4 regions of the Pseudomonas sp. ES4 genome follow, and region 3 is predicted to be linked to each of the others. Evidence: predicted binding sites of a transcription regulator. Region 3 holds the regulator's gene; each other region holds the start of a gene.
The links. The regulator FliA, encoded in region 3, starts transcription of late flagellar genes. The targets are predictions, from matches to a motif close to CTAAAGTTTNNNNNNNNNNNGCCGNTAA.
Positions count from the first base shown of each region.

Region 1: a site for FliA is predicted at 3,842-3,869, ahead of ACQ4OB_RS14445 (methyl-accepting chemotaxis protein). Genes of this name have one in related genera too.
Region 2: a site for FliA is predicted at 4,638-4,665, ahead of flgM (flagellar biosynthesis anti-sigma factor FlgM). Genes of this name have one in related genera too.
Region 4: a site for FliA is predicted at 2,292-2,319, ahead of motA (flagellar motor stator protein MotA). Genes of this name have one in related genera too.

Region 1 is NZ_JBOBDO010000011.1:59,181-66,970, forward strand. Features, by position in the region: gene cra (catabolite repressor/activator) at 1-820, shown strand, start outside; gene ACQ4OB_RS14440 (TatD family hydrolase) at 824-1,603, shown strand; gene ACQ4OB_RS14445 (methyl-accepting chemotaxis protein) at 1,722-3,752, opposite strand; gene ampE (regulatory signaling modulator protein AmpE) at 4,049-4,885, opposite strand; gene ampD (1,6-anhydro-N-acetylmuramyl-L-alanine amidase AmpD) at 4,882-5,442, opposite strand; gene ACQ4OB_RS14460 (DUF1631 domain-containing protein) at 5,507-7,717, opposite strand.
Region 2 is NZ_JBOBDO010000014.1:135,344-143,133, reverse strand. Features, by position in the region: gene ACQ4OB_RS17150 (glutamine synthetase family protein) at 165-1,406, shown strand; gene ACQ4OB_RS17145 (MFS transporter) at 1,478-2,848, shown strand; gene ACQ4OB_RS17140 (flagellar brake protein) at 2,921-3,667, opposite strand; gene ACQ4OB_RS17135 (flagella synthesis protein FlgN) at 3,759-4,226, opposite strand; gene flgM (flagellar biosynthesis anti-sigma factor FlgM) at 4,275-4,601, opposite strand; gene flgA (flagellar basal body P-ring formation chaperone FlgA) at 4,770-5,531, opposite strand; gene ACQ4OB_RS17120 (chemotaxis protein CheV) at 5,614-6,546, shown strand; gene cheR (protein-glutamate O-methyltransferase CheR) at 6,593-7,420, shown strand; gene flgB (flagellar basal body rod protein FlgB) at 7,692-7,790, shown strand, end outside.
Region 3 is NZ_JBOBDO010000021.1:37,273-45,062, forward strand. Features, by position in the region: gene ACQ4OB_RS21225 (chemotaxis protein CheA) at 1-1,477, opposite strand, end outside; gene ACQ4OB_RS21230 (protein phosphatase CheZ) at 1,492-2,280, opposite strand; gene ACQ4OB_RS21235 (chemotaxis response regulator CheY) at 2,303-2,674, opposite strand; gene fliA (RNA polymerase sigma factor FliA) at 2,842-3,582, opposite strand; gene fleN (flagellar synthesis regulator FleN) at 3,579-4,409, opposite strand; gene flhF (flagellar biosynthesis protein FlhF) at 4,524-5,852, opposite strand; gene flhA (flagellar biosynthesis protein FlhA) at 5,864-7,790, opposite strand, start outside.
Region 4 is NZ_JBOBDO010000016.1:72,762-80,551, reverse strand. Features, by position in the region: gene ACQ4OB_RS18180 (rhodanese-like domain-containing protein) at 1-437, opposite strand, end outside; gene ACQ4OB_RS18175 (HDOD domain-containing protein) at 689-2,221, opposite strand; gene motA (flagellar motor stator protein MotA) at 2,388-3,239, shown strand; gene motB (flagellar motor protein MotB) at 3,243-4,277, shown strand; gene rsgA (small ribosomal subunit biogenesis GTPase RsgA) at 4,384-5,415, opposite strand; gene orn (oligoribonuclease) at 5,523-6,065, shown strand; gene ACQ4OB_RS18150 (trimeric intracellular cation channel family protein) at 6,316-6,927, shown strand; gene queG (tRNA epoxyqueuosine(34) reductase QueG) at 7,034-7,790, opposite strand, start outside.

The DNA.
Region 1 (7,790 bases), on a different contig from region 3:
GCACACCCGCACCTTGGGTTTCATTCTGCCGGACCTGGAAAACCCCAGTTACGCGCGCATCGCCAAACTGCTGGAACAAGGCGCCCGGGCTCGCGGCTATCAGCTGCTGATCGCCAGTTCCGACGATGCACCGGACAGCGAACGACAATTGCTGAAGCTGTTCCGGGCCCGGCGCTGCGATGCATTGATCGTTGCCAGTTGCCTGCCGGCCGGCGATGACAGCTACCGCCAGTTGCAGGCCAAGGGCATTCCGATCATCGCGATCGACCGGGTCATGGAGCCTGAGCATTTCTGCTCAGTGATCAGTGATGACCGCGAGGCCAGCCTGCAACTGACCCGCAGTCTACTGGCCCCGTTGCCCAAGCAGATCGCACTGATCGGCGCACGCCCCGAACTGAGCATCAGCCAGGAGCGGGCGGCCGGTTTCAAAGGAGCGTTGAACGGGTTCAAAGGCGAGGTGCTGATCGAGCACGGCGAGTCGTTCAGCCGTGAGTGCGGCAAACAGTTGATGGAAGAACTGCTACAGCGTCTGGGCCATTTGCCGGATGCGCTGGTGACCACGTCCTACGTGCTGCTTCAGGGCGTGTTCGATGCCTTGCACGACTTCCCGCTCAAAACCCGCCCGTTGCGCCTCGGCACCTTCGGCGACACGCAGTTGCTGGATTTCCTGCCGCTGCCGGTCAACGCCATGGCCCAGCAACATCAGCTCATCGCCGACAAGGCGCTGGAACTGGCCCTGGCCGCCATCGAGCAATCGGATTACCAACCCGGCGTGCAGGCCATCGCGCGGACCTTCAAGCAGCGTATTCGCCAGGACTGAACCGTGGAGCTGATCGACAGCCACACTCATCTGGACTTTCCGGACTTCGACGAGGATCGCGCGGCGGTGTTGGCCGAGAGCCGCGCCCTCGGAGTGCGGCGGATGGTGGTGCTGGGGGTTTATCAGGGCAATTGGCAGCGGGTCTGGGACCTGGTGCAAAGCGATCCCGACCTGTATGCGGCGTTCGGTTTGCATCCGGTGTATCTGGATGATCATCGCCCTGAAGACTTACACGAACTGGGTGATTGGCTGACTCGGTTGGCGGGTCATCGACAGTTGTGCGCGGTGGGCGAGATTGGCCTGGATTACTTTATCGAAACCCTGGATCGTGAACGCCAACAGGTGCTGTTCGATGCGCAGCTGCAACTGGCGGCGGACTTCAATCTTCCCGCGCTGATTCATGTGCGACGCAGCCACGCGGCGGTGATTGCCACGCTCAAGCGGTTTCGCTTGAAACGCGCGGGGATCATTCATGCCTTCGCCGGCAGCAAGGAAGAGGCCCGCGAGTACATCAAGCTTGGTTTCAAACTGGGTTTGGGTGGTGCCGCGACCTGGCCTCAGGCCTTGCGCATGCATCGTGTGCTGGCCGAACTGCCGCTTGAATCAGTGGTCCTGGAAACCGACTCGCCGGACATGGCGCCCGCCATGTTCCCCGGTCAACGGAATAGTCCGGCGCATCTGCCGGCGATCTGTACGGCGCTGGCGGGGATCATGGCGATCACGCCTGAACAACTGGCCGTCGCCAGCACTGCAAATGCCTGTGAACTGTTCAACTGGCGTTAGTCACCGATCGTTCCCACGCTCTGCGTGGTAACGCCTCCTGTGACGCTCTGCGTCACGACTTTTGGGACGCGGAGCGTCCCGGGCTGCATTCCCACGCAGAGCGTGGGAACGATCCTGCTTAAACCAGGAACGCGCTGATCAGCTGCTTCAATTCCACCACCTGAGCCGACAACGCACGACTGGCATCCTCAGTCTGGTGCGCACCTTCGGCAGTACGCTCACCGGCGCGGTTGATTTCGACAATATTCTGGTCGATGTCATGGGCCACGGCGGTCTGCTGCTCTACCGCGGCGGCGATCTGTTGGTTCTGATCGACGATCATGCCGACCGCACCGAGGATGTTTTCCAGCGCTTGCTGAACCTTTTCCGACTGCCCCACCGTGCCGTTGGCCATCTGATGACTGGTCCCCATCGCCTTCACCGCAGCGCCGACTCCGCTGTGCAGCTTGGCGATCATCTGCTCGATTTCCTCGGTCGATTGCTGGGTGCGCTTGGCCAGGGTCCGGACCTCGTCCGCCACCACCGCAAAACCACGACCTTGCTCACCGGCCCGAGCGGCTTCGATGGCCGCGTTGAGCGCCAAGAGGTTGGTCTGTTCGGCGATGCTCTTGATCACCTCCAGCACACGGCTGATGGACTGGCTGTCGCTGGCCAGTTGATTGATCACCAGCACCGACTGGTCGATCTCGCTGGCCAGTGCCGCGATGCTGCCCTGCTGGGACTCCACCAGCCCACGCCCGCTGATGGTCTCATCGTTGACGCTATGAGCGCTGCTGACCGCTGCCGCGGCACTGCGTGCAACCTCCAGGGAGGTGGCGGACATCTGGTTCATGGCCGTGGCGACCTGCTCGATCTGCGTGCGCTGTCCCGCCACCGCCTGGTTGCTCCGGGCGGAAACGTTCTCCACCTGCCCGGCCTGGCGCTCGACCTCACTGACGGTCTGGCCAACCCGCTCGATCAGGTCATGAATTTTCTTCACGGTGCCGTTGAACACCTCGCCCAGCTCGCCCAGTTCATCGCGGCTGTTGGCGCTGAAGGTCACTGTCATGTCGCCGGCCGCGACCTTGTCCATCACCGCGCCAAGACGCTTGAGGGTGGTGCGGGTCGAGGCGTAGAAGCCGCCATAGAGGTAAAAAATCAACACGAACACCACCGACAGCGCCAAGGCCTGCAAGACCATGTGAGTGCGGTTCTGCTCCAGTCGCTGCTGCAGCTGGGTGCCAAGAAACTTCAGGGTCGCTTCATTGAGTTGGTAGGTCTGGTCCATCAGGCCCGTGACCTGGTCGTAAAAACCCTGCCACGGCGCATCCAGCGTGTCGGCCATCACGACCTGTTCTTCGAACAGTTCACTGGCCTTTTTCAGCGATGCCTTGCTGTTTTCGGCCTGAGCCGCCAGGGTTTCGCGTGCCGCTTTGCTGGAGCCCAGCGCGTCCTGCAACTTCAGGGCATATTCGGCCTGCAGTTTTTCGATCTGCGCCAGCAACTCATCAAAACGGGTACTCGATGCCGAGTTGAGAAAACCCTGCCCCAGCGAAAAAGAGCCCATCGCCCGGCCTTCGCCCAGAAGCTGGGTCACGGGCGGGGTGACATTGGTAATGAGTTCGCTGAGCTGGCGCATGTCGCTCTGGGTGTCGCGGCTGAGGCCGGCCTGACTGGCGATGACCTGGCTGAAAATTTGGGCGTTGCCGAGCAACTTGCCGATCATCGCACTTTTGCTTTGCAGGGAGCTTTCCGCTTGCTGGGCCTTGAACGCGGCGATCATCTCATCGCGTTTGCCATCGAAAACCGTGATCTGCTCGGGGTCCGTGGTCATCGCCGTCAGCCCTTGCAAACGGGTCAGCACATTTTGCCCCAGGGTACTGATCTGCGACTCGACATTGCCGGCCTTGCCGGACTGACCAAGGGTGACGTTGATCTGCACCAGGTTGTTCAGGGTTTCCAGATCGCGCCGCAACGTCAGGCTGCTGCCCAACAGGTCAAGGCTCTGCAGCTCGACCCGGGTGCCCTGGAATTCTCGATAAGAATCGCGCACCAGATAGAAGTTGGTCACCAGCATCGGCACAAGGAACAGCACGCTGATCAGGCTGAACTTCATGCCAAAGCTCAGGCGGTTCATCAGCGCGACGGCGGGATAGAGCAAGCTCTTCACTATGAAGTCTCCCTTCGATTTCTTATTTTTATTGGCAGGCGCAGGTCGAGAGCAGATAGCCACTATTCGGCGCTGTCTCTGTATAGCTTAAATCGGCGGGAGGTTTTGTAACTTAAGGTTAACGGCGAGATGCACACTTAGGACGATAGATACCCCTGTGGCGAGGGGGCTTGCCCCCGTTCGGCTGCGAAGCAGTCGCAGAACCTGATTGCACAGTTTGACTGGAAAAATGCTAGGGGCCGCTTCGCGACCCAACGGGGGCAAGCCCCCTCACCACAACGGAGTCCACTCCAGAACTAAGCAAGAACGGTCCACAGCGCGAAACCGGCGTACCAGAGCACTGCCGCGCGCAGCAGAAGTTCCCAGATCCGGTCGAGGCTGTTGATGCCGTCAGGCCCGACCATTGGCGCCGGAATTTCACCGGCCACCAAGCCCACCTTCTCGATCAATTGGGCGGCGCTGATGTTCCAGTTCAGCAGCTCGTTCAACATAACCCGGCCGACCGCGACAAAGTTGCCGACCAACGCAAAACTCGCCGCCAACAGACGCACCGGCACCCAGTCGAACGCATGACGCAGTTTTGCGGCGCGCTCGACCACGGCCGGGGTCTGCCCGTGTTCTTCGGCCAGGGCCAGCAGTCGATAGCTCAGGGCTGCGACCGGCCCCAGCAGGAAGTACCAGAAAATCACCGCGAAAAAGCCCTGATAAGCCTCCCACAGCAAATGCCCTTCGACCCGTTCCAGCAATTGTTCGCCGCTATCGGCGCAGATACCCACATCACGGTCCGCTACATGAGCGGCCGCTTGCAGGTCTTCCCGGCGCCAGGCATCGCGAAACGGCCCCAGACCGGCCAGCAGATCACCGCGGCCCAGACTGTAAATCACCACCAGCAGGTGCACCGGCAACGCCAGCAGACCGTAAGCCACCGGGTCCAGTACCAGTAGCAGCAAACCCAGCAATGCCACTGGCAACAACACCAGTATCACCAGGATCAGCCACGGACTTTTCGCCAGACGCGGACTGACCTCAAGCTTGTTCAGCTCGCGAACCCATCCACCATCGCGCTGAATCCGATGACGCAGGGCCGAGAATTTCTCGATCCAGACCGCCAACAGCAACACCAAAAAACTCATTGTTGTTCCTCTTTTGCCAGGGCGGCGCGATAGCGTGCCCAGTCGAATGCAGGCCCGGGATCGGTTTTACGCCCCGGTGCAATGTCGCTATGCCCGCAAATGCGCTCTGCGGTGATGGCCGTGAACGTGCTTTGCAACTGCCGGGTCAGGGTCGTCAACGCTTGATACTGGGCATCGGTGAACGGCAGATCATCCGTGCCTTCAAGTTCAATGCCCACGGAAAAATCGTTACAGGTTTCCCGTCCTTCGAAACTCGAGACGCCGGCATGCCAGGCTCGCTCAAGACAAGAGACAAACTGAGTGACGGTGCCGTCACGTTCGATCAGAAAGTGCGCAGATACACGCAGGTCGGCGATCCCTTCAAAGTAGGGATGTTCCGTGACATCCAGACGATTCTGGAAAAACGCCTGCACCTTGCCGGTGGCGAATTGCGCAGGCGGCAGACTGATGTTGTGGATCACCAGCAGGGAAATTTCATCCGAGGGGCGCGCATTGAAGTTGGGCGATGGGCAAATATCTACGCCCTGACACCAACCGCTCGCGGGGTCCAACTGCATACAGGTTCCTTCAACGACGACTGTGTTGGCGCCCAGTATGCCGCGATAGACCCTCCGGGCGCGATCACTTGCCGCGATTGAGGCGCCGCAGGTTGCCAATCACCGACTCCAGCGCCCGGTCGAACAGCAAAGTGTCGTCCAGTGTGCGCACCGCGCCACGACGGAATTCCAGCGCCAGGCCGGTGCGGCTGCGTTCCAGCACTTTCATCCCGGTGCGGTTGACGAAAATGTATTTGCCGGTGGCTTCAATGATCGCCGCCAGTTTGCAGCGAAGGGTGTTTTCCTCGTCTTCCTGAAACTCGACCCAGCCCCCCAACCGCAGTTGATCGACCTGAAGCAGGCCGGCATCGTCTTCCGGCAAGCGCACTGACGCCGTATCGACCGGCCCTTCGTCGGCGGTTCGCAGGACAACTTCCTGCTGCACTTCGACCATTACCGGCGTATCGACAGACTGTGCAAGCTTTGGCCCTGGACGTTCGAACAGCTGAACGTGCAAGGCTTCCAGCTCACTGAAAAATTCGCTGGTGGCGAACGGATCGAAGGCCGAACGGCTCAACCCGTCGCGCAACGACTTGAGCAAGCCAGGCACCAGCGCCAACAAGCGCTGGCTCGCATCGGGCTCATCATGACGCTGCACGCTCCAGATCAATTGCTCCATGGTCTGCACATCGGCGTGCCATTCGGCCGCCTGATCGCCGTGCTTGAGGCACGTCAGCAGCAACACCTGGCTCCACGCTTCCTGGACAAACGCCACCACCCGCTGCGGCAATACTTGGCCCAACAAGGCCTGATTCAGCACCTGTTCGACGCGCTGGCGGGCCAGTTCAGTCCTGGCGCGGCCCTCTTCGGCGTCGCGGGTGCGTTGCTCTAGCAGCTCACTGCGACGGCGTTCATCGCTGGTGAAGGCGAGAAAATCCGCGAGCAATTCGGAGAAGACCGCCGGATCATCGACAAAATCGTTGAGCAAGCATTGCACCACCTGTTCGATGCGCAGATACAGGCTGTCGCGCTCATGGTCATCGCACTCCGCCCAACCCATGGCGGCGGTGGCGATTTCATTGAGCAGGCGTCGGGCCGGGTGACTGCTGCGGCTGAAGAAGCTCTTGTCGAGCACCGCCACTTTCAGCATCGGAATCTGCAAACGGCCGATCAACGCCTTGAGCGAATCCGGCAGGTTGCGGTCATCAAGGATGCATTCGAAAAGCATGGCAATCAGGTTGATCACGTCTTCGTCGGCCACCCCGACCACGCGTGACTTGCCACTTTTGACGCTGACCCGGGTCAGCAGCTCTTCGAGCTGGTTTCGCAGATCGAAGTCGTCCTGGGCTTCCGGCGCCGGCACGTATTGCTGCAGGTGCGAGAGCAGGCGCATCAGGTCACGGGTGGTAATCGGCTGTGTCTGGGCGCTGGCTTCAAGCGTGGGCGCGACACTGCCACGCACGTTAAGCAGCAACTCCTGCAACGCCGCGAAGACTTCCTGCACGCTGTCGTCGGTCGGCGGGCCACTGGCGCGAGTGTTGGCGTGAGCCGGTTCAGTATCAACGTCGGCTGCCGCACGCTCCTTGACCCGGCGCGCAGGCGCAGGCTTGAGCTCAGGCAGAACACCGGTGGCGAGCAGCAACTGATTGGCTTCGGCGTAAAGCTGATTGGCATCCCTGAGCACATAGCGGTCGAACAGTTTGAGGATGATCAGCTTGACCTTGATCTCCACTCCCAGGTTGCGCCCGGCCTGCAAAAAGTACTCGCAGAGCATCGACGGCGCCATGGGATTGTGCTGATCGAGCAACTCCCTCCCCAACAGTGCGCTGAAGCGGGCGGTCAATTGGCCCAGGGCGAAACCGTCGCGGCTCAGCACTTTGCTGACCATTGCCTCCACTGCCACCCTGCGCTCCACGTCGTCATCGGGCAGTGCCACCGAGGCATCGAAGGCCAGCGACTGGGGCAAGGCAGATTGAGTGCTGTCGTACCGGGTGAGGCTGACAAAAGCTTCGAAGAATTGTTCGAGAAAGCCGCGTTCGATGTTTTTGCGTTTAAGGCGCAAGTCGCGCATGGCTTCGAAGAACAGGTTCTGTTCGACGTCATCGCGGGCCCGGTCGGCCATTTCGAACAGCGTGTCGTCGGCGTTATCGAACAGTTCCTGCAAACCATGCCTGAGCTGTTGCGCGGCCTTGTCGCGAACCTGAAGCAGAATCACAGGCAGGCGGGCGAGCGGCGAGTGAGTCGCCTGGTCGGTAGCGACCTTGTGCAAAGGCACTACATTCCCGTCGTTGTGCATTCAGCCCTCCTGAAACGGTGAGTCTTCAAAGTCGTCAATCACGTCAAAGCCATGACGTCAAAAGCAAGGCGGA
Region 2 (7,790 bases), on a different contig from region 3:
AGGCGGAGCCTATTTTGTTCGGGTCGCCGTTCGCGGCTCGCACAACAACAAAGGATTGCGTCATGACGACCGATGGCCATCGTTCACTCGCACAGCGATTGACGGGCATTGATGAGATTGAATGTGTCACGCCGGATTTGAATGGCGTACCCCGTGGCAAGGTAATGACTGCCGAAGGCTTTCTCGAGGGGCGGCGTTTGCAGATGGCGCGGGGAGTGCTGCTGCAATGCATCATGGGCGGATATCCGCCAGCGCGCTTTTACGGCAGCGATGATGGCGACCTGGCGCTGGTGCCCGATCCTGCACAGATCCATCGCTTGCCGTGGAGCCAGCAACCGCGAGCCTTGGCTATTTGCGATGCGCACGAGCTGACCGGCGAAAGCTCGTCTCTGTCGACCCGCGGCCAACTCAAAGCCGTGATCGCGCGTTACACGGCTCTCGGCCTGGCGCCGGTGGTGGCGACCGAGCTGGAATTTTTTGTCTTCGCGCCCAACACCGACCCGACCCAACCTTTTCAGCCGCCGCTGGGCTTGGACGGTCGTCGCGAGGACGGTCATTCGGCGTTCAGTATCAGTTCCAACAATGGTTTGCGGCCGTTCTTCACTGAAGTCTACGCCTGCATGGCGGCCCTGGGCTTGCCGCGCGATACCTTCATGCACGAGATGGGCGTCAGTCAGTTCGAGATCAACCTGCTGCACGGCGATCCACTGCTGTTGGCCGACCAGACACTGCTGTTCAAACATCTGCTTAAAGAAGTCGCGCTCAAGCATGGCCTGACCGTGGTTTGCATGGCCAAGCCGCTGGCGCACACGCCGGGCAGTTCGATGCATATTCACCAGAGCATCATCGAGATCGGCAGCGGGCGTAACGTGTTCAGCGACAAGGCAGGTGAGCCGACGGCGACCTTCCGTCATTTCATCGCGGGTCAGCAGGCCGGCATGGCGGATTTCACGGCGTTGTTCGCACCGAATGTGAACTCGTATCAGCGCTTGTGCCATCCCTTCGCATCACCGAATAATGCCTGCTGGTCCCACGACAACCGGGCGGCGGGATTGCGTATTCCGGCCAGTTCGCCCGCCGCTCGTCGGGTCGAGAACCGCTTGCCGGGGGCTGATGCAAATCCTTACCTGGCGATCGCCGCCAGCCTTGCCGCGGGGTTGCATGGCATTGAACACAAGCTGGAGCCTGGCGAGCCGATCCAGGGTGAATTTGAAGTACCGGACAATCTTTCGTTGCCGTGTACCTTGCATGCCGCTCTTGAACGTCTGAAACGTAGCCAATTGGCGATGGAACTGTTTGGCAAGGAGTTCATCGAAGGCTACATCGCCTCGAAGACCATGGAATTGACCAGCTTCCTTGATGAAATTACTCCCTGGGAACGGCGTGTTTTAGCGGCCCAGGCCTGACGATCCGTCGACATCAGGCTATCGTTTGTCGGTAGCCCGAAACTCACTGCAAGGAGCCGCTCGGAACGCCGATGCGCCAAATCTGGAAACCCTTTCGAGCGCTTTATTTTGCCTCGCTGATGATGTTGATCGGCTCTGGTCTGTTGAGTACTTACCTGGCCTTGCGCCTGGCCGCCGACAGCGTCGACAGCCTGTGGGTCGGTGCGTTGATGGCCGCCAACTATTGCGGCCTGGTGCTGGGTGGCAAGATCGGCCACCGACTGATTGCCCGGGTCGGGCATATTCGCGCCTATTCTGCCTGCGCCGGGATTGTCGGTGCGGCGGTGCTGGGTCATGGCCTGGTGGACTGGTTGCCGGCCTGGATCTTTCTGCGGGTCATCGTCGGCCTCGGCATGATGTGCCAATACATGGTCATCGAAAGCTGGCTCAATGAGCAGGCTGAAGCCTCGCAGCGCGGGACGGTGTTCAGCGGCTACATGATCGCCTCGTACCTGGGGCTGGTGTTGGGTCAATTGATTCTGGTCATGCACCCGGCCCTGGGCCTTGAATTGCTGATGCTCGTCGCCTTGTGCTTCGCGCTGTGCCTGGTGCCGGTGGCCCTGACCCGGCGGATTCACCCGGCGCCGTTGCACCCGGCACCGATGGAGCCGCGGTTCTTCATCAAGCGCGTGCCGCAGTCGTTGAGCACGGTGCTGGGGGCAGGGCTGATCATCGGTTCGTTCTACGGTCTGGCACCGTTGTATGCCTCACAGCAGGGGTTGTCCACGGAGCAGGTCGGTCTGTTCATGGGTAGCTGCATTTTTGCGGGCTTGCTGGTGCAATGGCCTTTGGGCTGGCTGTCCGACCGTTATGACCGGGCGCTGTTGATCCGCTGTTTTGCCTTGGCCCTGGCGCTTACCGCGCTGCCGCTGGCCATCATGCAACAGGTACCGCTGGAGATTTTGTTTATCACCGGGTTCTTCTGTTCGCTGGTGATGTTCTGCCTGTATCCGTTGGCGGTGGCGTTCTCCAATGACCACGTCGAGGGCGATCGCCGGGTGTCCCTGACGGCGATGCTGTTGGTAACCTACGGCGTCGGCGCCAGTATCGGACCGCTGGTGGCCGGGGTGCTGATGAAGCTGTTCGGCAGCCACATGCTCTATGCCTTCTTCAGTTTCTTCGCGTTGGTGCTGGTGTGGCGAATTCGTCCGAAAGCGGTAACCAACCTGCATGTGGTGGACGATGCGCCGCTGCATCACGTTGCCATGCCGGACAGTATGTCGAGTTCGCCGTTGGTGGCTTGCCTTGACCCGCGGGTCGATGAGCAGGTGGTTCAGGAGCAGATGCAGAACCCGATCAACCCTGAGCCGGACCCGGTACCTGAATCCGAGCCCGAAACCGATCCGCCGCAAGAAGACTCAGATACATCTCGCGAGCAAAGTTTTACCGAGGCAAGGCCATAACGCATAAAAACAACGCATAAAAAAACGGGCAGTCACCGCAAGGGACTGCCCGTTTTCTATTGAAGCGTCTTATTACATGTCGTCTTTGTCGAAGCGCCGAGCTTCGCGTTGCAGCTGATAGACGAACCGTTCGACTTGCCGCTGTACCAGCCCGCTCATGTTGTGAAAGCGCACGCCAGCGAAGGTGGTGGAGATCCTTTCTTCGAAGTGCAGGTAACGCAGCTCGACGGGGGCCGTCATGTTGCCAAAGGGCAGGGCGGCGATGAAGCGGTCATAGACCTGACCCAGTTGCAGGCTATCGGTGATGTCGCCTTCGAAGCGCAACTTGCAGCCGGTGGCAGAAATATCCAGGAGCTTGCCGCTGATCGGCGACTTGAGCTTTTCACCGCCCAGATCGACGTTGACCAGTTGTGCCAGCTTCAATGCTGCGCGGAATGCATTGCGACGCTGGTGGTAAACCACCTCGGCGGGCAGGGCGCCACGGTAGCAGCGACCGCCACCGGATTCGTCGATGGTCAACGGGCCGTTGCTTTCCCAGGCAATGCGCACGCCGTCGTGAAAGCCTTCGACCTTGAACGGTTCGCCGGCGAGCAGGAAGCGTTCACCATCGCGGGGAATCATTTCGTCCAGGGCAATCATGTTGCTGTCACGGTCAATGTCCACCAGATAACTCTGGAAGCGCTGGCTGCGCTCATGGAACGTGATGATCAGCGGATCATGGCTGTCTTGCAGCTGGCGCAGGGTGCCGGAGATTTCCAACGGCGTGGTGAGCACCTTGGGTGGCTGCGGAGCATCGTCCGCGCTTAAGGCATTGAACACGGTTCATCGATCTCCAGGCAAAATATGACTACGGCTGGCCAGCATATTGCCAGCAGTTTGCGCGTCTTGATAGTGCGCGCTTTCAGCAGGCTCATGCCTGGCTGAGCGGACGTGGCTTCGCAAGCATGGAGGTTGATCCGCGCGCATCGTAGAGCGCTGGCGGCTCGCCGCCGTTGAGGATTTTCAACTGATTGGCCGTCGCGGCCTGTTGCACCAGGATCGACTGGCCATTCTTGACGTTGGCCGCCTGGCACTGAGCCAGAAGATCGGTCAATACATCGCTCTGTTCCAGCAACTGATCGCCAATGCTCGAATGGCTGGCAAGTTGCTCCAGGCCATCGCGATTGGTCGGCAGGTTGAGGCTGGCGAGGATTTCACTGCGCTTGCGGCCATGCTGATCGAGCAAAATGATCAATGCCTGTTTCTGCGCCAGAATCTCTTCGAGCAGAGGCATGTCGCGACCGTGCAAGGCGAGGGACTCGGTTTGCAGTAACTCCAGCAAGTGCTGTGCCGGAGCGAAATCGTCGGTGATCAGTTGCAGTAAATTAGTGTCGTGCATGGCTGGCCTTGGGTTTTAAGCGTCCAAAAGCCTGGCGCAGGCCTTGGCCTAGCGCTGGGCTTCGAAGTTGAGCAGTTTGCTGGCTACACGGTTGCTGTCGACTTTGTAGCTGCCATCGGCAATCGCTGCTTTCAACTCGGCCACGCGGGCGTTGTCGACGGCAGGCTGATCGCGCAGCTTGTCAGTGACCTTCTGCAACTGTTGAGCCTCATTGCTGAGATGTACCGATTCCCCGCTTTTGACGGTACTGGCCTGTTCGGCCGGGGTATTCAGCGGTGCGGGCTTGCCGGCTTCGGCAGTTTCCTTCGCGGCGCTGGTACGCGTACTACCGGTAAGTGACGAGGAACTGTTTAAACGGCTGAAATCGATGACCATGACAAAAAACCTCTGGGTATTTGGACGCTTGCCATGTTTTCGGCCATACCCGGGAAAACTTTAGGCCCAATTATCAATGAGCTTGCGCGCGTCAGCGCTTGCCCTGCATAGGGCACAGTCTAGGGAACAGTCGAGTGGCGCGCCACTTCTTCACAAATACAGAGTCCTCTACATCGCTACTTCCACCTGGCCGGGCGCGATGACTTGCGCCTTGATGACCCGCTGGGAGTTGAGGTTTTTCACCCGGATCTGTTCGCGCAAGCCGCCGTTGGACAGTGCTTCACCCGGCATGCGCACGCTCAGCGTGCCACTGCGGGCGGTAATCACCACCTGGTCGCCCTTGCTGATGACTTCTGCCTGTTCCATGTGCACCAGGGTCATGACCTGGTCGGCGACCATTGGTCGGGTAAGTTTTTGCCCGATCGCCTGATCGACGGAAGTCAGGTAGCCCTGGCTGATCAGGCTGATGTCACGCTCGCGCAGGGTCACATCCTGAGGCTCGACGATACCGGCGCGTCGTAGCGGGCGGGTGGTGGTCACAATGTCACGAAACAGGCGCACTTGAGCGGGTACGAAGACCGTCCAGGGCGACGCGCCTTCGCAGCGAACCTTGACCGTAACCCGGCCCAGCGGCGTGGCCGGGCTCTCCAGGGACGCTGTCAATTCCTTGTCGCACATGGGCATGCGCAGCCGTGGATCGAGCTGCTTGACCTCGATCTCGTAGCGGCCTTCCGTTTGACTGGTGGCCAGATAGTCTTCTACGGTGAATTCAAGAAAGCCCTGGGTGACGCCGATAAGCATGTCAGGCAAGGTAACCGCGTCAGCAAGGGCAGGGCAGCCAGCGTTGAACAGGCAGACGGCCGACACCGCGCAAAGCAATTTGCGGGCGTTTGATGTCAGGCGTCGGAAAAATGTCGGTTCTGTGTTCATAAGAGTTAAAAAGCAAGCGCCGTGCCGTTTAGTGATGAATGCGCGTCGCAACACACTTAAGCGTTGGTGTAGGAGTCTGTGCATGGCTGGGGTAATGGATGCGGTAAACCAGCGCACGCAACTGGTAGGGCAGAATCGCCTTGAGCTGTTGTTGTTCCGTCTCGACGGCCAGCAGCTGTATGGGATCAACGTGTTCAAGGTTCGGGAGGTGCTGCAATGCCCCAAACTGACGCTGATGCCAAAATCCAGTCCTGTCGTGTGCGGTGTGGCAAGTATTCGGGGGGCGACCATTCCGATTCTTGATCTGGCGATGGCGACCGGCTCCGGTGCGTTGAAAGATCAAAGCAATCCCTTCGTGATCATCACGGAGTACAACACCAAGACCCAGGGTTTCCTGGTGCGGTCAGTGGAACGCATCGTCAACATGAACTGGGAGGAGATTCATCCGCCACCCAAGGGCACGGGACGCGATCATTACCTGACAGCTGTGACTCGGGTCGACAATCAGTTAGTCGAAATCATCGACGTCGAGAAAGTGCTGGCAGAAGTGGCGCCGACACCGGAAGCGATTTCCGTCGGCGTAGTGGATGTCGAAACCCAGCACAAGGCGCTCTCTTTGCGAGTGCTGACGGTCGATGACTCGTCGGTGGCGCGCAAGCAGGTGACCCGTTGCCTGCAGACGGTCGGTGTCGAAGTGGTGGCGTTGAACGACGGTCGGCAAGCGCTGGATTACCTGCGCAAGCTGGTCGACGAGGGCAAGAAGCCGGAAGAAGAGTTCCTGATGATGATTTCCGACATCGAGATGCCGGAGATGGACGGGTACACCCTCACGGCCGAGATCCGCAACGACCCTCGCATGCAAAAGCTTCACATCATCCTGCATACTTCGTTGTCCGGTGTATTCAATCAGGCGATGGTCAAGAAGGTCGGTGCCGATGACTTCCTTGCCAAATTCCGTCCTGATGACCTGGCATCCCGGGTAGTCAACCGGATCAAGGCAGCAGACATCAGCTAGGGGCCTTTTGCCCCTAACGGTTAATACGATTTAAGAGGCGGCATCTTTGTCTACGGGTAATTTGGATTTCGAACAGTTCCGGGTCTTCCTGGAAAAAGCCTGTGGCATTTTGCTTGGTGAAAACAAGCAATACCTGGTCTCGAGCCGTCTCAACAAACTGATGGAACAGCAAGGCATCAAGTCCCTCGGTGAGCTGGTCCAGCGCATCCAGACCCAGCCGCGCAGCGGTTTGCGCGAGATGGTGGTGGATGCCATGACCACCAACGAAACCCTGTGGTTTCGTGACACCTATCCGTTTGAAGTCTTGAAGAACAAGGTGCTGCCCGCGGCGATCAAGGCCGCCCCTGGCCAGCGTCTGCGGATCTGGTCGGCGGCCTGTTCGTCGGGTCAGGAACCTTATTCGCTGTCGATGTCGATCGATGAGTTCGAGCGCGTGAACATGGGCCAGTTGAAGATGGGCGTGCAGATCGTTGCCACCGACCTGTCCGGTACCATGCTGACCAACTGCAAGACCGGCGAGTACGACAGCCTGGCCATTGGCCGCGGCCTGTCGCCCGAGCGCCTTCAGCGTTACTTCGACCCGAAAGGGCCGGGGCGCTGGGCCATCAAGGCTCCGATCAAGAGCCGGGTGGAGTTTCGCTCGTTCAACCTGCTGGACAGCTACGCAGCGCTGGGCAAGTTTGACATCGTGTTCTGCCGCAACGTGCTGATCTACTTCTCCGCCGAGGTGAAGAAGGACATCCTGTTGCGCATTCACAGCACGTTGAAGCCGGGCGGTTATCTGTTCCTCGGCGCGTCCGAGGCGCTGAACGGTTTGCCGGATCATTACCAGATGGTCCAGTGCAGCCCGGGGATCATTTACCAGGCGAAGTGATTCGTTGGCGTCATCAAAAAACGGGAGTCCTCAGGGGCTCCCGTTTTTTTTTGCCTGCAATATTTCCGGCATCACATCTATCCCCTGTGGGAGCGGGCTTGGCCATGGGAAAGCGGCAGAAAAGCGGCAGGCGGCGGAAATCGGTTGCCGCTTTTCTGGCATTGCCGCATGGCCACGGCCCGCAAAGCCCCGGTTTATGGGCTTTTTTTAATTGGCACGACGCTTGCTATGTCCCTGTTACGAAAAATCAGGTCACCCAAAGGTTTCCGACATGAGCATCAGCTTCGATAAAGCGCTCGGTATCCACGAACAAGCCCTGGGCTTCCGCGCCCAGCGTGCCGAAGTCCTGGCCAACAACATCGCCAACGCC
Region 3 (7,790 bases):
GCGGCTTGCCCATCGCTTCACGCTCGGCCGGCTCTTCAATGCCGTGGTCGACCGAGTTGCGCACCAAGTGGACCAGCGGGTCGGCCAGGGCCTCGACGAGGTTCTTGTCGAGGTCGGTTTCTTCGCCGACCAGTTCCAGGTTGATCTCTTTCTTGAGCTGGCGCGCCAGGTCGCGAACCAGACGTGGGAAGCGCCCGAAGACCTTCTTGATCGGTTGCATCCGGGTCTTCATGACCGCGGTTTGCAGGTCGGCCGTGACCACGTCGAGGTTCGACACGGCCTTGGACATGGCTTCGTCGCCGCTGTTGAGGCCCAGACGGACCAAACGGTTACGCACCAGTACCAACTCGCCGACCATGTTCATGATTTCGTCGAGACGTGCGGTATCGACGCGCACGGTGGTCTCGGCTTCGCTGGCCGGTTTTTCCGCTGGCGGCGCAGACGCGGCACGAGCCGGGGCCGGGGTAGCAGCAGGCTTCGGCGCTTCGGCTTTCGGCTCGGGCGCTTTGGCGACAGGTTTCGCTGCAGCGGCAGGAGCCTTGGCGACAGGTGCCGAAACAGCGGCGCCAGTGCCGACTTCAGTGAACTTGCCTTTGCCGTGCAATTCGTCGAGCAGCGATTCGAACTCGTGATCGGAGATCAGATCGCCGCCAGCCGCTTTTGCGGTAGGCGCAGCCGGGGCCGGGACCGCAGCAATGGCCGACTCCAGCGCATCAACGGCAAAGTTGCCCTTGCCGTGCAGTTGATCGAGCAGTGCTTCGAACTCGTCGTCGGTGATATCGGAGCTGTCGCCTGGCGCTTTCGGGGCAACCGGTGCGGCTGGCGCCGAGGCTACCGCATCGACGGCGAACTGGCCTTTACCGTGCAGTTGATCGAGCAACGACTCGAACTCGGCATCGGTGATTTCGTCGCTGCCCGCTGCATTGCTGCTCGGCGCTGGCACAACTGCCGGGGCTTCTGCCTGAGCCTTGACGGCGTTCAGCGAGTCCAGCAGTTGTTCGAATTCGTTATCGGTGATGTCACCCGACTCGCTCTCGGCGGCAGGTTCTTCCACCACGTCGGCGATCGGTGCCGTTTCATCGGCGGTTTTCGGCTCGGCCAAACGGGCCAGTGCCGCCAGCAATTCTGGTGTGGCAGCCGTGATCGGGCTGCGCTCGCGGACTTCGGTGAACATGCCGTTCACCGCATCCAGCGCTTCAAGAACCACGTCCATCAGTTCCGAGTCGACGCGACGCTCACCCTTGCGCAGGATGTCGAACACGTTCTCGGCGATGTGACAGCACTCCACCAGCTCGTTGAGCTGGAGGAAGCCGGCGCCTCCTTTTACAGTGTGAAAACCGCGAAAAATTGCATTGAGCAAGTCCGCATCATCAGGTCGGCTTTCAAGCTCGACCAGCTGTTCGGACAGTTGCTCTAGAATCTCGCCGGCCTCAACCAGGAAATCCTGAAGGATCTCTTCATCGGCGCCGAAGCTCATGTGTAGGGGTGCTCCTAGAATCCAAGGCTGGAAAGCAAATCGTCTACATCGTCCTGACCGGACACAACGTCTTCTCTTTTATCGGCATGAATCTGCGGACCTTCACCCTGAGAGAGATGTTTTTGCGGATCTTTTTCTGCCAGCATCGCTTCACGGTCATGTTCGATGCCCGCAAAGCGGTCCACCTGACTGGCCATAAGCACGAGCTTGAGCAGGTTGCTTTCAACTTCGGTGACCAGTTGGGTCACGCGCTTGATCACCTGACCGGTGAGGTCCTGGTAATCCTGAGCGAGCAGAATGTCGTTGAGGTTGCTCGACACAACGCGATTGTCTTCGCTGCTGCGTGTCAGGAAACCGTCGACTCGCCGAGCCAGCTCGCGGAACTCTTCAGCCCCGACTTCGCGACGCATGAACCGTCCCCAATCGGTGCTCAAGGCCTGGGCTTCGTTGCTCAGGCCGTTGACCAGCGGCGTGGCGTTTTCCACCAGGTCCATGGTGCGGTTGGCCGCGGCTTCGGTCAGCTTGACCACATAACCCAAGCGCTCGGTGGCATCCGTGATCTGCGAGACCTCCTCGGCTTGCGGCATGTTCGGGTCAATCTGGAAATTGACGATCGCACTATGCAGCTCGCGAGTGAGCTTGCCCACTTCCTGATACAGGCCACGGTCACGGGTCTGATTGAGCTCATGGATCAGTTGCACAGCGTCGCCGAACCTGCCTTTTTCAAGGCTTTCGACCAGTTCGACCGCGTGTTTTTTCAGGGTCGATTCGAAATCGCCCTGTGAAGACTCGTTATGCTCCATAGCTCCCCCGTGGCGAAGTGGATCAACCGATGCGTTCGAAAATCTTTTCGATTTTGTCTTTCAACGCCTGGGCCGTGAAGGGTTTGACCACATAGCCGTTAACACCGGCCTGGGCCGCTTCGATGATCTGCTCGCGCTTGGCTTCAGCGGTGACCATCAGCACTGGCAGGTGCTTGAGCTTTTCATCCGCGCGTACGTGACGCAGCAGATCGATGCCGGTCATGCCAGGCATGTTCCAGTCCGTTACCAGAAAGTCGATGCTGCCGCTGTTGAGGACCGGGATCGCAGTGATGCCATCGTCAGCCTCGACCGTGTTGGTGAACCCAAGGTCACGCAACAGGTTTTTTATGATCCGCCGCATCGTTGAGAAGTCATCAACGATGAGGATTTTCATGTTCTTGTCCAATTCGACCTCCAAGCAGTCTTAAACGCGCCCAGCACCTGGACACGCCATTTCAATCAATCCGGCAATGCACTCGATGACTGTCTGGAGCACAACAGATCGTGACCGGCAAGGTTCAACACCCCACCAGCCGCGTTCGCAGTGCCCCCACACTGCCTTCAGCGCGCTCGCCACTCCCCCAAACGCCCCCGCAAACGGGCCGCGCACTGGCTATGTAACTGGCTGACCCGCGATTCGCTGACCCCCAGGACCTCACCGATTTCCTTGAGGTTCAGCTCTTCGTCGTAGTACAGCGCCAACACCAGTCGCTCACGCTCCGGCAAATTGGCAATCGCGTCCGCCAGCGCCGCCTGGAAGCGTTCATCTTCCAGATCGCGTGACGGCTCCAGATGTGCACTCGCGCCATCCTCGTGCAGCCCTTCGTGTTCGCCGTCCTGCAACAGATCGTCGAAACTGAATAACCGGCTACCCAGGGTGTCGTTCAAAATCCCGTAATAATCGTCGAGACTCAATTGGAGTTCGGCCGCAACTTCGTGATCTTTAGCGTCACGGCCGGTTTTAGCTTCAATCGAGCGAATGGCGTCGCTGACCATCCGGGTATTGCGGTGGACCGAACGTGGCGCCCAGTCCCCCTTGCGTACTTCGTCGAGCATCGCGCCGCGGATTCGAATGCCCGCGTACGTCTCGAAACTCGCGCCTTTGCTGGCGTCGTATTTGGTCGACACTTCAAGCAGGCCGATCATCCCGGCCTGGATCAGGTCTTCGACCTGGACACTGGCCGGCAGACGCGCCAGCAAGTGGTAGGCAATGCGTTTAACCAGTGGCGCGTAACGCTCGATCAGCTCGTACTGCGCGTCACGTGCCGACTTCTTGTAAAGGTTGTAGCCACCGGCTGTCATAGCACAGGTCCTGCGGTCTGTTGCACGAGGCGCTCGACGAAAAACTCCAGGTGCCCACGCGGGTTGGCAGGCAGCGGCCAGGTATCGACCTTCTGGGCAATGGCCTTGAACGCCAGTGAGCACTTGGACCGCGGGAAGGCTTCGTAGACGGCGCGCTGCTTCTGCACAGCCTTGCGCACGCTTTCGTCGTAAGGCACCGCGCCGACGTATTGTAAGGCGACGTCAAGGAAGCGATCCGTGACCTTGGTCAACTTGGCGAACAGGTTGCGCCCTTCCTGCGGGCTCTGGGCCATGTTGGCCAGAACGCGGAAGCGGTTCATGCCGTAATCGCGGTTCAGCAGTTTGATCAGTGCGTAAGCATCGGTAATCGAGGTCGGTTCGTCGCAGACCACCAGCAAGACTTCTTGCGCTGCGCGGACGAAACTGACGACCGAGTCACCAATGCCCGCCGCGGTGTCGATCACCAGCACGTCGAGGTTGTCGCCGATATCGCTGAACGCCTGGATCAGGCCGGCGTGCTGGGCCGGGCTCAAATGAACCATGCTCTGTGTGCCGGACGCGGCCGGAACGATGCGGATGCCGCCAGGGCCCTGCAACAGTACGTCGCGCAGCTCGCAGCGGCCTTCGATCACGTCGGCCAACGTACGTTTGGGTGTCAGCCCCAGCAGGACGTCGACGTTCGCCAGCCCCAGATCGGCGTCCAACAGCATGACGCGCCGACCGAGCTCAGCTAGAGCCAGGGACAAGTTCACTGACACGTTAGTCTTCCCGACGCCACCTTTGCCGCCGGTCACCGCGATCACCTGTACGGGATGCATGCTGCCCATGAATTTCTTTACCTTGTCTTACTTAGACGGAGGCCACATTACTGGCTGCGCGTTCATTAACTGAACAATGCATGGCAGGCCATCGATGTAGGTACAAAAACTGTCATTAGTACCTCAGCCCACCTGCTTGGTCGGGCTGTGGTAAATATCAGCGAACATGTCAGCCATGGCTTCTTCGCTGGGTTCTTCTTGCATTTGCACGCTTACGGCGCGACTGACCAACTGATGACGACGCGGCAGATGCAAATCATCCGGGATCCGCGGGCCATCGGTCAGGTAGGCCACCGGCAATTCATGACTGATGGCCAGGCTCAACACCTCGCCCAGACTTGCCGTTTCATCCAGTTTAGTCAGGATGCAGCCAGCGAGCCCACAACGCTTGTAACTGTGATAAGCGGCCGTTAGAACCTGTTTTTGGCTGGTGGTTGCCAAAACCAGATAATTTTTCGATTTGATGCCACGACCGGCCAGGCTTTCGAGCTGCATGCGCAGTGCCGGATCGCTGGCCTGAAGGCCCGCGGTATCGATCAGCACCACGCGTTTGCGCAGCAAGGGCTCCAGCGCCTGTACCAGTGACTGCCCCGGATCGACGTGAGTCACCGACACATTGAGGATCCGGCCCAACGTCTTGAGTTGTTCCTGAGCACCAATACGGAAACTGTCCATGCTGACCAGCGCGATGTTCTGCGCGCCGTACTTGAGCACGTAACGGGCCGCGAGCTTGGCCAGGGTGGTGGTCTTGCCCATGCCGGCAGGACCGACCATGGCAATCACGCCGCCCTCCTCCAGAGGCTCGACTTCCGGTGTGGCGATCATCCGCGCCAGGTGTGCCAGCAACATGCGCCAGGCCTGACGAGGTTCTTCAATATCGGTAATCAGCGCCAGCAAATCGCGCGACAACGGGCCGGACAGGCCGATGCGTTGCAGGCGACGCCAAAGATTGGCCTGGGCCGGACGGCTGCCTTGCAGCTGATTCCAGGCCAGGGAGCCGAGTTGCACTTCCATCAGTTCGCGCAGGCTGTTGAGCTCGAAACGCATCGAGTCGAAGGCCCGTGGGTCGACGCCACCAGAGGCTGGTGCCGCAACCGGTGCAGGACGATGGGGTTCGGTGTACGTCGGTTCGATCAGCGGCTCGGCGGCGGTCAGTGGCAGGCCGGCGAACAATTGGCGATTGGTGGACTTGTCGCTCTCGCCATCGCTGCGCAGGCTCAGTTCGGCCTGGGCGGTGACGATCCGCGATTGGGTCTTGCGCAGCTCGTCTTCGAGTTCCATGTTCGGAACGCGCGGGGCCAGCGCCGACAACTTGTAATCCAGGGCAGCCGTCAGCTCGACACCACCGGCGATCCGGCGGTTGCCAATGATGGCGGCATCAGCGCCCAGCTCATCACGAACCAGTTTCATGGCCTGACGCATATCGGCGGCGAAAAAACGCTTAACTTGCATAAACCACTACCTCAGCCGTTGGGCCCTACTGTCGCAACGATGGTCACTTGCTTGTTGTCAGGTATTTCCTGGTAAGCCAACACATGCAAACCCGGGACTGCCAATCGGCCGAATCGCGACAGCATCGCGCGAACCGGACCGGCGACCAGCAGAATCACCGGTTGACCTTGCATTTCCTGACGCTGCGCCGCGTCGATCAACGAACGTTGCAGTTTTTCAGCCATGCTTGGCTCCAGCAGAACACCCTCTTCCGAGCCTTGTCCTGCCTTCTGAAGACTATTGAGCAATATTTGTTCCAACCTTGGCTCCAGGGTGATCACTGGCAGCTCGGAGTCAGTGCCTACAATGCTTTGGACGATTGCACGGGATACGCCGACGCGCACCGCGGCCACCAGCGCGGCAGTATCTTGACTCTTGCTGGCGTTGTTGGCGATGGCCTCGGCAATGCTGCGGATATCGCGAACTGGCACCTGTTCGGCCAGCAACGCCTGCAATACTTTGAGCAGCTGCGACAGCGACACCACGCCCGGCACCAGTTCTTCAGCCAGTTTTGGCGAGCTTTTGGCCAGCAATTGCATGAGTTGCTGCACTTCTTCGTGACCGATCAACTCACTCGAATGCTTGTAGAGAATCTGGTTCAAGTGGGTTGCCACTACCGTACTGGCATCGACCACGGTGTAACCGAGGGATTGGGCCTGGGCACGCTGGCTGATTTCGATCCAGACCGCCTCCAGGCCGAAAGCCGGATCTTTGGCGGTAATGCCGTTGAGCGTGCCGTAGACCTGGCCCGGGTTGATCGCCAACTCGCGATCCGGGTAAATCTCCGCTTCGGCCAGGATCACCCCCATCAGGGTCAGGCGGTAGGCACTTGGCGCCAGGTCGAGGTTGTCACGGATATGCACGGTCGGCATCAGGAAGCCCAGATCCTGGGACAGCTTCTTGCGCACGCCCTTGATTCGCGCCAGCAATTGACCACCCTGATTACGGTCCACCAAGGGAATCAGTCGGTAGCCGACTTCCAGGCCGATCATGTCGATCGGCGTGACGTCATCCCAGCCAAGCTCCTTGGTTTCCTGAGCGCGAGCCGGCGATGGCAGCAATTCCTGCTGACGCTTGACCTCTTGCAGGGCCTGTACCTTGACCACGTTCTGCTTCTTCCAGAACAGGTACGCGCCGCCCGCCGCCAGGGCTGCCATGCTGAGAAAGGAAAAGTGCGGCATGCCCGGCACGAGGCCCATCACCGCCATCAAACCCGCCGCCACCGCCAACGCTTTGGGCGAGGCGAACATCTGGCGATTGATCTGCTTGCCCATGTCTTCCGAGCCGGAAGCACGGGTCACCATGATTGCCGCAGCTGTCGATAAAAGCAGTGATGGCAATTGCGCCACCAAACCGTCACCGATGGTCAACAAGGCGTACACCCGACCGGCATCGCCGAAGGTCATGCCGTGCTGGAAGATACCGACCGCCATGCCGCCGATCAGGTTGATGAACAGAATCAGCAGGCCGGCAATGGCGTCACCGCGAACGAACTTGCTGGCACCGTCCATGGAACCGTAGAACTCGGCTTCCTGGGCCACTTCCATCCGGCGCAGCTTGGCCTGGTTCTGGTCGATCAGACCGGCGTTCAAGTCGGCGTCGATCGCCATTTGTTTACCAGGCATCGCATCGAGGGTGAAACGCGCGCTCACCTCGGAAATCCGTCCGGCACCCTTGGTCACCACGACGAAGTTGATGATCATCAAAATCGCGAAGACGACGATACCGACCACGTAGTTACCGCCGATCACCACCTCGCCGAAGGCCTGGATCACCTTACCGGCGGCGGCATGGCCGTCCTGACCGTGGAGCATCACCACCCGCGTGGAGGCCACGTTGAGCGCCAGTCGCAACAGGGTCGCCACCAGCAGGATGGTCGGGAACACCGCGAAATCCAGC
Region 4 (7,790 bases), on a different contig from region 3:
TCGTCGTGCAGGGTCAACGCAACCGGGCCGCCGACCGGAGCCGGGATCTGGATCGACATGGGCAAGCCTTCTGCCAGCCAGGCCTTCAGGCCGCCGTCGACATAGTGGTACTTGCTGTGGCCGATGACATCCAGCAGCCAGATAAAGCGCCCGGCCCAACCGCCGCCTTCGTCGTCATAGACGACGTAGACCGCATCAGGGTTGTGTCCCAGCTCACCGAACAACGCTTCGAGCGCCGCTTGCGGCGGCATCAGTCCCGGCGCAGGCGCATGACCGAGTTGCGTGCGTTTCGGATCGACAAAACGCGCACCGGGGATATGCCCTTCGGCATAGCGGGCGCTGCTGGTCAGGTCTACCAGAATCAGTTCGCGGGCGTCGAGACGCGGGAGCAAGTCGCTCGGCTCGATCACCAGCGGCAAGCCAGAGAAGTCAGACATGTGAGGTCTCCAGAGCACAAAGGGGAGGATTGTATAGCAGCGTCATGAGGGCCTGTTATCAGTTATTTCGGCAGGGGAAACAACGGGGCTTGTAGCAGCTGTCGAGCCCCGGCGAGGCTGCGAAGCAGTCGTGAACCTGGCGAATGCGATCTGCCGGATATACCGCAATCCCTGATTTTACGACTGCTTCGCAGCCGAACGCAGCCTCGCCGGGGCTCGACAGCTGCTACAGGCCGATGCGGCTTTCGTTGCTAGCGGTGACTAAAGCTGTGCAGTGCCTTTTCGATGCACTGCGCGGTTTTGCCGAAGGCTTGTACGGTGATTTCAGAGAACGGTCCGCCGCCCTGATCCGCCACCACAATCATGATCACCCGGCCGTTATTGACCAGTGAGCGTAGCAGCAGGTGTTCGCCGCCGAACTGCGAGCGCAGGCTGGCCGGCAGCATGGCCGAGAATTGTGCGTTGTTGGTCGGCGTCAGGTGCACCTGGGCTTGTTGCGAGAGCAGGCGTTGCAGCACGGTGCTTTGGCTGACGACAAAATTCAGGCCGGCCGCTTCCTTTGGCAGCCCGGCCGTCTGGTGCACTCGCAGATTGGCGTGGGTGCGGTCGGCCATCAGGATCATCACCCGACGCATGCCGCACGCGACCAAAGCGTCCCGGGCAGACGTGGTCAAGTGCATGGCATTGGTGAAGCGGCTGGGCTCGACCAGCAGCTCGGCGCATTGTCTGCGCCATTTCGCCAGGTCTTCGGCGGTCGGCGCCGGGGCCGGCAGCAAGCCTGCGTGCACGCGGTTCATGCCCCACGGCCAGATCAGCGAAACGGCGGGGTGCCAAAGGTCTGGCATGGCGTGATGGCGGGCGCTGTTGGCGGCCTGTTGGTGCAACTGCTGCTGCACTTCGTCCATCGGCATTTGCAGGTAAAGGCTGGTCAGGAACTGCCAGCGCTCACTGTGTGGACTGTTCCAGGACTGCTGCGCCGACAGCGCCAGACCGTTGGCCAGCAGCACCGTATTGGCCGGCTGATTGAGCCAGCGACGCAGCGTCGGGTCGTCATCGAGGCGGTTCTGCTGGCGCAATGGATGATCGCTGTCGCGCGCGATGCGCAGCACTTTCACCAGCTCACGCTGCTCGTTGAGCAGCAGCCGATAACCCTGCTGCACCCAGATCGGCAGGCGCCAGATGTCCACGAGCGCCAGGCAGATTTCCAGCAGACGCGTGCCGAACAATTGCTTTTCAACGTTGTGTGCCGACTCGCCTTTGTGCATGACCCGCAGCTCCCACTCTTCGAGCAACTGCGGATGAGTCAATGCCATCGGCCACAGTGGCGAGAGAAACAGCAGGCTGCCCCAGTGGATGTCCTGCCACAGTCGCGCCAGGCGACTGGCGAAAAAACCGTTGGCCTGTTGGGTCGCGTGCTGGCTGATCAGCTGCAGCTGACGCAGGGCAATCGGGATCTCCGATTGCGGCAGGGCAGGCAACCGGGCGAGCAGTTCTTCGGTGCGTTTCAAACCGAGGCGATTGATCGCCACCTCAAGGTTTTCCGCAGGTTCGGTCATGCTGCCATGGGTGTGGCGATTGGCTTCGCGAATCACGCTCAAGGCCAGCGCCGGGCTGTCCTGTATCAGTTCGGCGATATCGCGCAGAGAGCTGCGACTGTTGGCGATGGCCTTGCAGACACGGTCATGACTGGCTTGCGGAACCGGCAGGCGCACGCCATCGAGAAGCTTGACCCAGCCTTCGAGAGTGGTCGGTTTTGGAATTGGAACGTTCGTTTCGTTAGCCATGTCTGGACGCGATCACCGTCTGCATTACCTATGCCCGGAGCGGGCCAAATTGGCTTTTCGCCTGAACTGGCTATAGTCTGGCGCAGTTTTGCCGATAAGTAGAAGAAGAGATTTTTTAACTTCCGAATATGACCTTGAACCCGACTCAGTAAGTGCTCTCCTACCTATGGCTAAAATAATCGGCATCATCGTCGTATTCGCGAGCGTGCTCGGCGGATACGTGCTCTCCCACGGCAAAATTGCCGCCCTGATTCAGCCCTTCGAGGTGTTGATTATTGGTGGTGCGGCCCTCGGCGCATTCCTCCAGGCCAACCCCAGTTACATGACCATGCACGTGCTCAAGAAATCCCTGGGCATGTTCACTTCGCGTTTCAGCCACACGTTCTATCTGGAAGTGCTGGGCCTGATCTACGAGATCCTCAACAAGAGCCGCCGCGAAGGCATGATGGCCATCGAAGGCGACATCGAAGACGCTGCTGCGAGCCCGATCTTCGCCAAGTATCCGGCCGTGCTCAAAGACGAACGCATGACCGCATTCATCTGCGATTACCTGCGCATCATGTCCTCCGGCAACATGGCGCCCCATGAGCTTGAAGGCCTGTTCGACATGGAGCTTTACAGCCTCAAGGAAGACCTCGAGCATCCGTCCCACGCGGTGAACGGTATTGCCGACGCCATGCCCGGTTTCGGTATCGTCGCGGCGGTACTGGGTATCGTGGTGACCATGGCTTCGCTGGGTGAAGGCGATCAGAAATCCATCGGCCTGCACGTCGGTGCGGCCCTCGTCGGTACCTTCTTCGGTATTCTCGCCGCGTACGGTTTCTTCGGTCCGCTGGCCCACTCCCTGGCCCACGATGCCAAGGAAGAACTCAACGTCTACGAAGCCATCAAAGCCTCGCTGGTCGCTTCGGCTTCCGGTATGCCGCCATCGCTGGCGGTGGAGTTCGGTCGTAAAGTTCTGTACCCGGCGCACCGTCCTAGCTTCGCTGAGCTGGAACAAGCGGTTCGCGGACGTTAAGGCATGGAAAATAACCAGCCGATAATCATCAAGCGCGTCAAGCGCATCGCCGGCGGGCATCACGGGGGCGCCTGGAAAATCGCCTTCGCCGACTTCGCGACGGCGATGATGGCGTTCTTCCTGGTGCTGTGGCTGCTGTCCACCGCAACGCCTGAACAGAAGATCGCCATCGCCGGTTACTTCAAGGACCCGGTCGGCTTTTCCGAAAGCGGCACGCCGTACATCATCGACCTGGGCGGCACACCGACCCTGGCGCCGGAGAGCACGCTCAACCCCGAGGTGAAATCCCAGCCGCAGCCAGACAAGGTGACCATCGACGCCGAGCAGGTTGAGGGCATGGCCGAACAGGTCGAGAAGGAACGTCTCGAGCTGTTGCTGCAAGAACTGCAGAACAAGGTCGAAGAGAACCCGCAACTGAAGAAATTCAAAGACCAGATCCTGTTCGAAATTACATCGGATGGTTTGCGCATCCAGATCGTGGATGCCGAAAACCGGCCGATGTTCGACTCAGGCTCAGCGCGTTTGAAGCCGTACTTCGAAGACATCCTCCTGGCCATGGCCGACACCATCAAAGCGGTGCCGAACAAGATCAGCATCAGCGGCCACACCGATGCCAAGCCGTATTCGGGCACGGGTGATTTCGGTAACTGGGAACTCTCGGCCAACCGCGCCAACGCAGCACGTCGTGCGCTGGTCGCAGGTAGTTATCCAGACACTCAGGTGGCGCGGGTCGTCGGTTATGCCTCGTCAGCCCTGTTCGATCGCAAGAACCCGTTCAACCCGGTCAACCGCCGTATCGACATCGTGGTGCTGACCAAGAAAGCCCAGCGTGCCATAGAAGGTTCGCAAGGTGCGGAACCGGCTCCAGAGCCAGCGCCGACACAAGGGCAGGGCGGCCCGGGCGAAGTGCCCGCCACGCCAGCCGATCCGAATGCGCTGCCGGCGGATAAAGAGCCGTTGCCGGCGCATGAGCTTCGGCAGCGGTTGAATCTGTTCGAGGATCCGGCACCGAAGCCGGGTGAGCCGCCGAAGCAGTGACCCATGAAAAAGCCGACAGTGATGTCGGCTTTTTTTTGCGGCTTTCACTGGTTTGGAAGCCACTTCATTTTCAGTGTGTGCACGGTCCCACAGGTTTTGTGCCGGTCTAGTAGCTGGTTTCCGGCAAACTCGCGATGATCGAGCGATAGCTGTTCATCCGTTGCTGCTGCACGCGGCCTTCTTCCAGGGCCTTGAGCAATGCGCAACCCGGCTCGCGGTCGTGCTTGCAGTCGCGGAAGCGGCAGGTGCCGATCAGGTCGTTGAACTCGATGAAGCCAGCTTCGACGTCGGCACGGCTGACGTGGCCCAGGCCGAATTCGCGGATACCCGGGGAGTCGATCAACTCACCGCCGCCGGGGAAGTGGAACAGCCGCGCGGTCGTGGTGGTGTGAGTGCCCTGGCCGGACAGCTCGGACAGCGGGCCGACACGGGCTTCGACTTCCGGCAGCAGAGTGTTGACCAGCGAGGATTTGCCGACGCCGGATTGGCCGACGAATACGCTGATGTGCCCGTCCAGTTGTGCCTGCAATTGCTCCATGCCATTGCCGTGGTGGGCCGAGACTTCCAGCACCGGGTAACCCAGCGTGCGGTAAACCGCCAGCAAGGCATTCAACGCCGGGGCGTTCTGCTCGTCGATCAGGTCGAACTTGTTGAGCAGCAGCAGCGGACGAATCCCGGCGTGCTCAGCGGCGACCAGATAACGGTCGATCAGGTTGGCATGGGGCTCGGGCAGCGGCGCGAAGACGATGACGATCATGTCGACGTTGGCGGCGACAGGCTTGAGCTGGCCACGGCTGTCCGGACGGCAGAGTTCGGTTTTACGCGGCAGTTGCGCCACGATCACGCCGATACCCTGGTTGCCGGCACGCCAGACCACCTGATCGCCGGTCACCAGCGCAGGCAGGTTGGCGCGCAAATGGCAGCGGAACACCTGGCCGGCCAGATCGCCATCGAGGGCTTCGACTTCGACCTGCACACCGAAGTGCGCGATCACCAGGCCGGTTTGTTCCGGACCCAGGTCGCCACCTTCAAGTGCCTCGACAGCCGAGGACTCGCGTTTGGCGGCGCGGGCAGCGCGTTCGCCCTGAATCTTTTCGATGCGCCAGTTTTGACGACGATTGAGTTGGCGTTTGGCCATGGGTGTTCCGTATCAAGAATGCAGCGATTAGGTAAAACGGCCGCGAGTTTAGCACGCCCGGCCGCCGCCCTAGGCTAAACTGCGCAGCATTGCCTAGGAGCCGACACATGCAAAACCCGCAGAATCTGATCTGGATCGACCTGGAAATGACCGGTCTGAACCCTGATACCGACGTCATCATCGAAATGGCCACCATCGTCACCGACAGTGACCTGAACACCTTGGCCGAAGGTCCGGTGATCGCCATCCACCACAGCGACGAAATTCTCGCTGGCATGGATGAGTGGAACACCCGTCAACACGGCGGCTCCGGGCTGACCCAGCGGGTTCGCGACAGCCGTATCAGCATGGCCGAAGCCGAAGCCGAAACCATCGCCTTCCTGGAAAAATGGGTGCCGAAGGGCAAATCGCCGATCTGTGGCAACAGCATCTGCCAGGACCGTCGCTTCCTTTATACGCACATGAAATCCCTGGAAAGCTTCTTCCACTACCGCAACCTCGACGTATCGACTCTTAAAGAGTTGGCCGCACGCTGGGCGCCGGACGTGCGCGACAGCTTCAAAAAGGGCAGCACTCACCTGGCCCTGGACGACATTCGCGAATCGATCGCCGAGCTGCAGCACTATCGCAAGCATTTCATCAAGTTCTGATGCAGAGCGGTGAGGGCTTTTGTGGCGAGGGGGCTTGTCGAAACGTCGCACCGCCCCGTTCGGCTGCGAAGCAGTCGTAAATCGGCTGGCGCGTACTGCCTGACAAAACACGGTGCCAGGTTTTGGGGCCGCTACGCGACCCAACGGGGGCAAGCCCCCTCGCCACAGGTATGCGTGAATGCTTCGACGCTCTCTTTTGGTACCTCAGCGAAGTGAGTAGACTGCGCGCCTTCTTGCAAGGACCGCCACCATGTTGCTGATGCTTTACCTGATTGCCATCACCGCCGAAGCCATGACCGGTGCCCTGTCTGCCGGTCGTCGCGGGATGGACTGGTTTGGCGTGGTGCTGATTGCCTGCGTCACGGCGTTGGGCGGCGGTTCGGTGCGTGACGTGCTGCTCGGCCATTACCCGCTGACGTGGGTCAAACACCCGGAATACCTGGTGCTGACCTCGGTGGCAGCGATGTTCACGGTCTTCGCTGCACGCTGGATGCGCCACCTGCGCTCGCTGTTTCTGGTGCTCGACGCCGTGGGCCTGGTGGCATTCACCCTGATCGGCTGCATGACCGCGCTGGAAATGGGCCACGGCATGCTGGTGGCCTCGGTCAGCGGTGTGATCACCGGGGTTTTCGGCGGCATCCTGCGCGACATCTTCTGCAACGACATCCCGCTGATCTTCCGCCGCGAACTCTACGCCAGCGTCTCGTTCGCCGCGGCGTGGTGCTACATGCTGTGCATTTACCTGCAATTGCCGGGGGAACAGGCGATTTTGATCACCTTGTTTGGCGGCTTCCTGCTGCGGTTACTGGCGATCCGTTTTCACTGGGAAATGCCTAAATTCGTCTACAACGACGAAGCCTGACATCGCGCAGCCTTTGTAGCAGCTGCCGAAGGCTGCGTTCGAGGCCGCAGGACTCGCTTTGCAGGATGACGACTGCTTTGCAGCCGAACGCAGCCTTCGGCAGCTGCTACACAAGTCCGTGTTGTTTCAGAGCCCATTCCACGTGTTCGCGGACCAGTTCTGAAGGGTATTCGCGCCGCGCCTTCAACGCTTCCAGCACCGGAATGCTCGACGGGGCATTGCCCAGGCCAACCGCCAGGTTTCGCAACCAACGCTCATAACCCGCCCGGCGTAACGGCGAACCTTCAGTGCTGCTGAGAAACTTCTCCTCATCCCACATGAACAGCTCTGCCAACTCCGCGTTGTCCAGATTGTGCCGTGGCTTGAAGTCGCTTTCGCCGGAGGGGCGGGCGAAGCGGTTCCACGGGCAGACGATCTGGCAGTCATCACAGCCAAATACCCGATTGCCGATCAGTGGCCGCAGATCTTCCGGGATCGCGCTTTTCAGTTCGATAGTCAGGTAGGAAATACAGCGTCGGGCATCCAGCACGTACGGGCCGACGAAGGCGTTGGTCGGGCAGATGTCGAGGCACGCGGTGCAACGGCCGCAGTGTTCGGTGCTGTGTGGCGGGTCAACCGGCAGCGGCAGGTCGACAAACAGTTCGCTCAGAAAGAAGTAACTGCCGGCCTTTCGATTCAAGACCAGGGTGTTTTTGCCGATCCATCCAAGACCAGCCTGTTCCGCGATGGCTTTTTCCAGCACCGGCGCGCTGTCGACGAAGGCGCGGAAACCAAACGGGCCGATTTCGGCCTGAATTTTATCGGCCAGTTGTTGCACGCGTTTACGGATCAATTTGTGGTAATCGCGGCCCAAGGCGTAACGC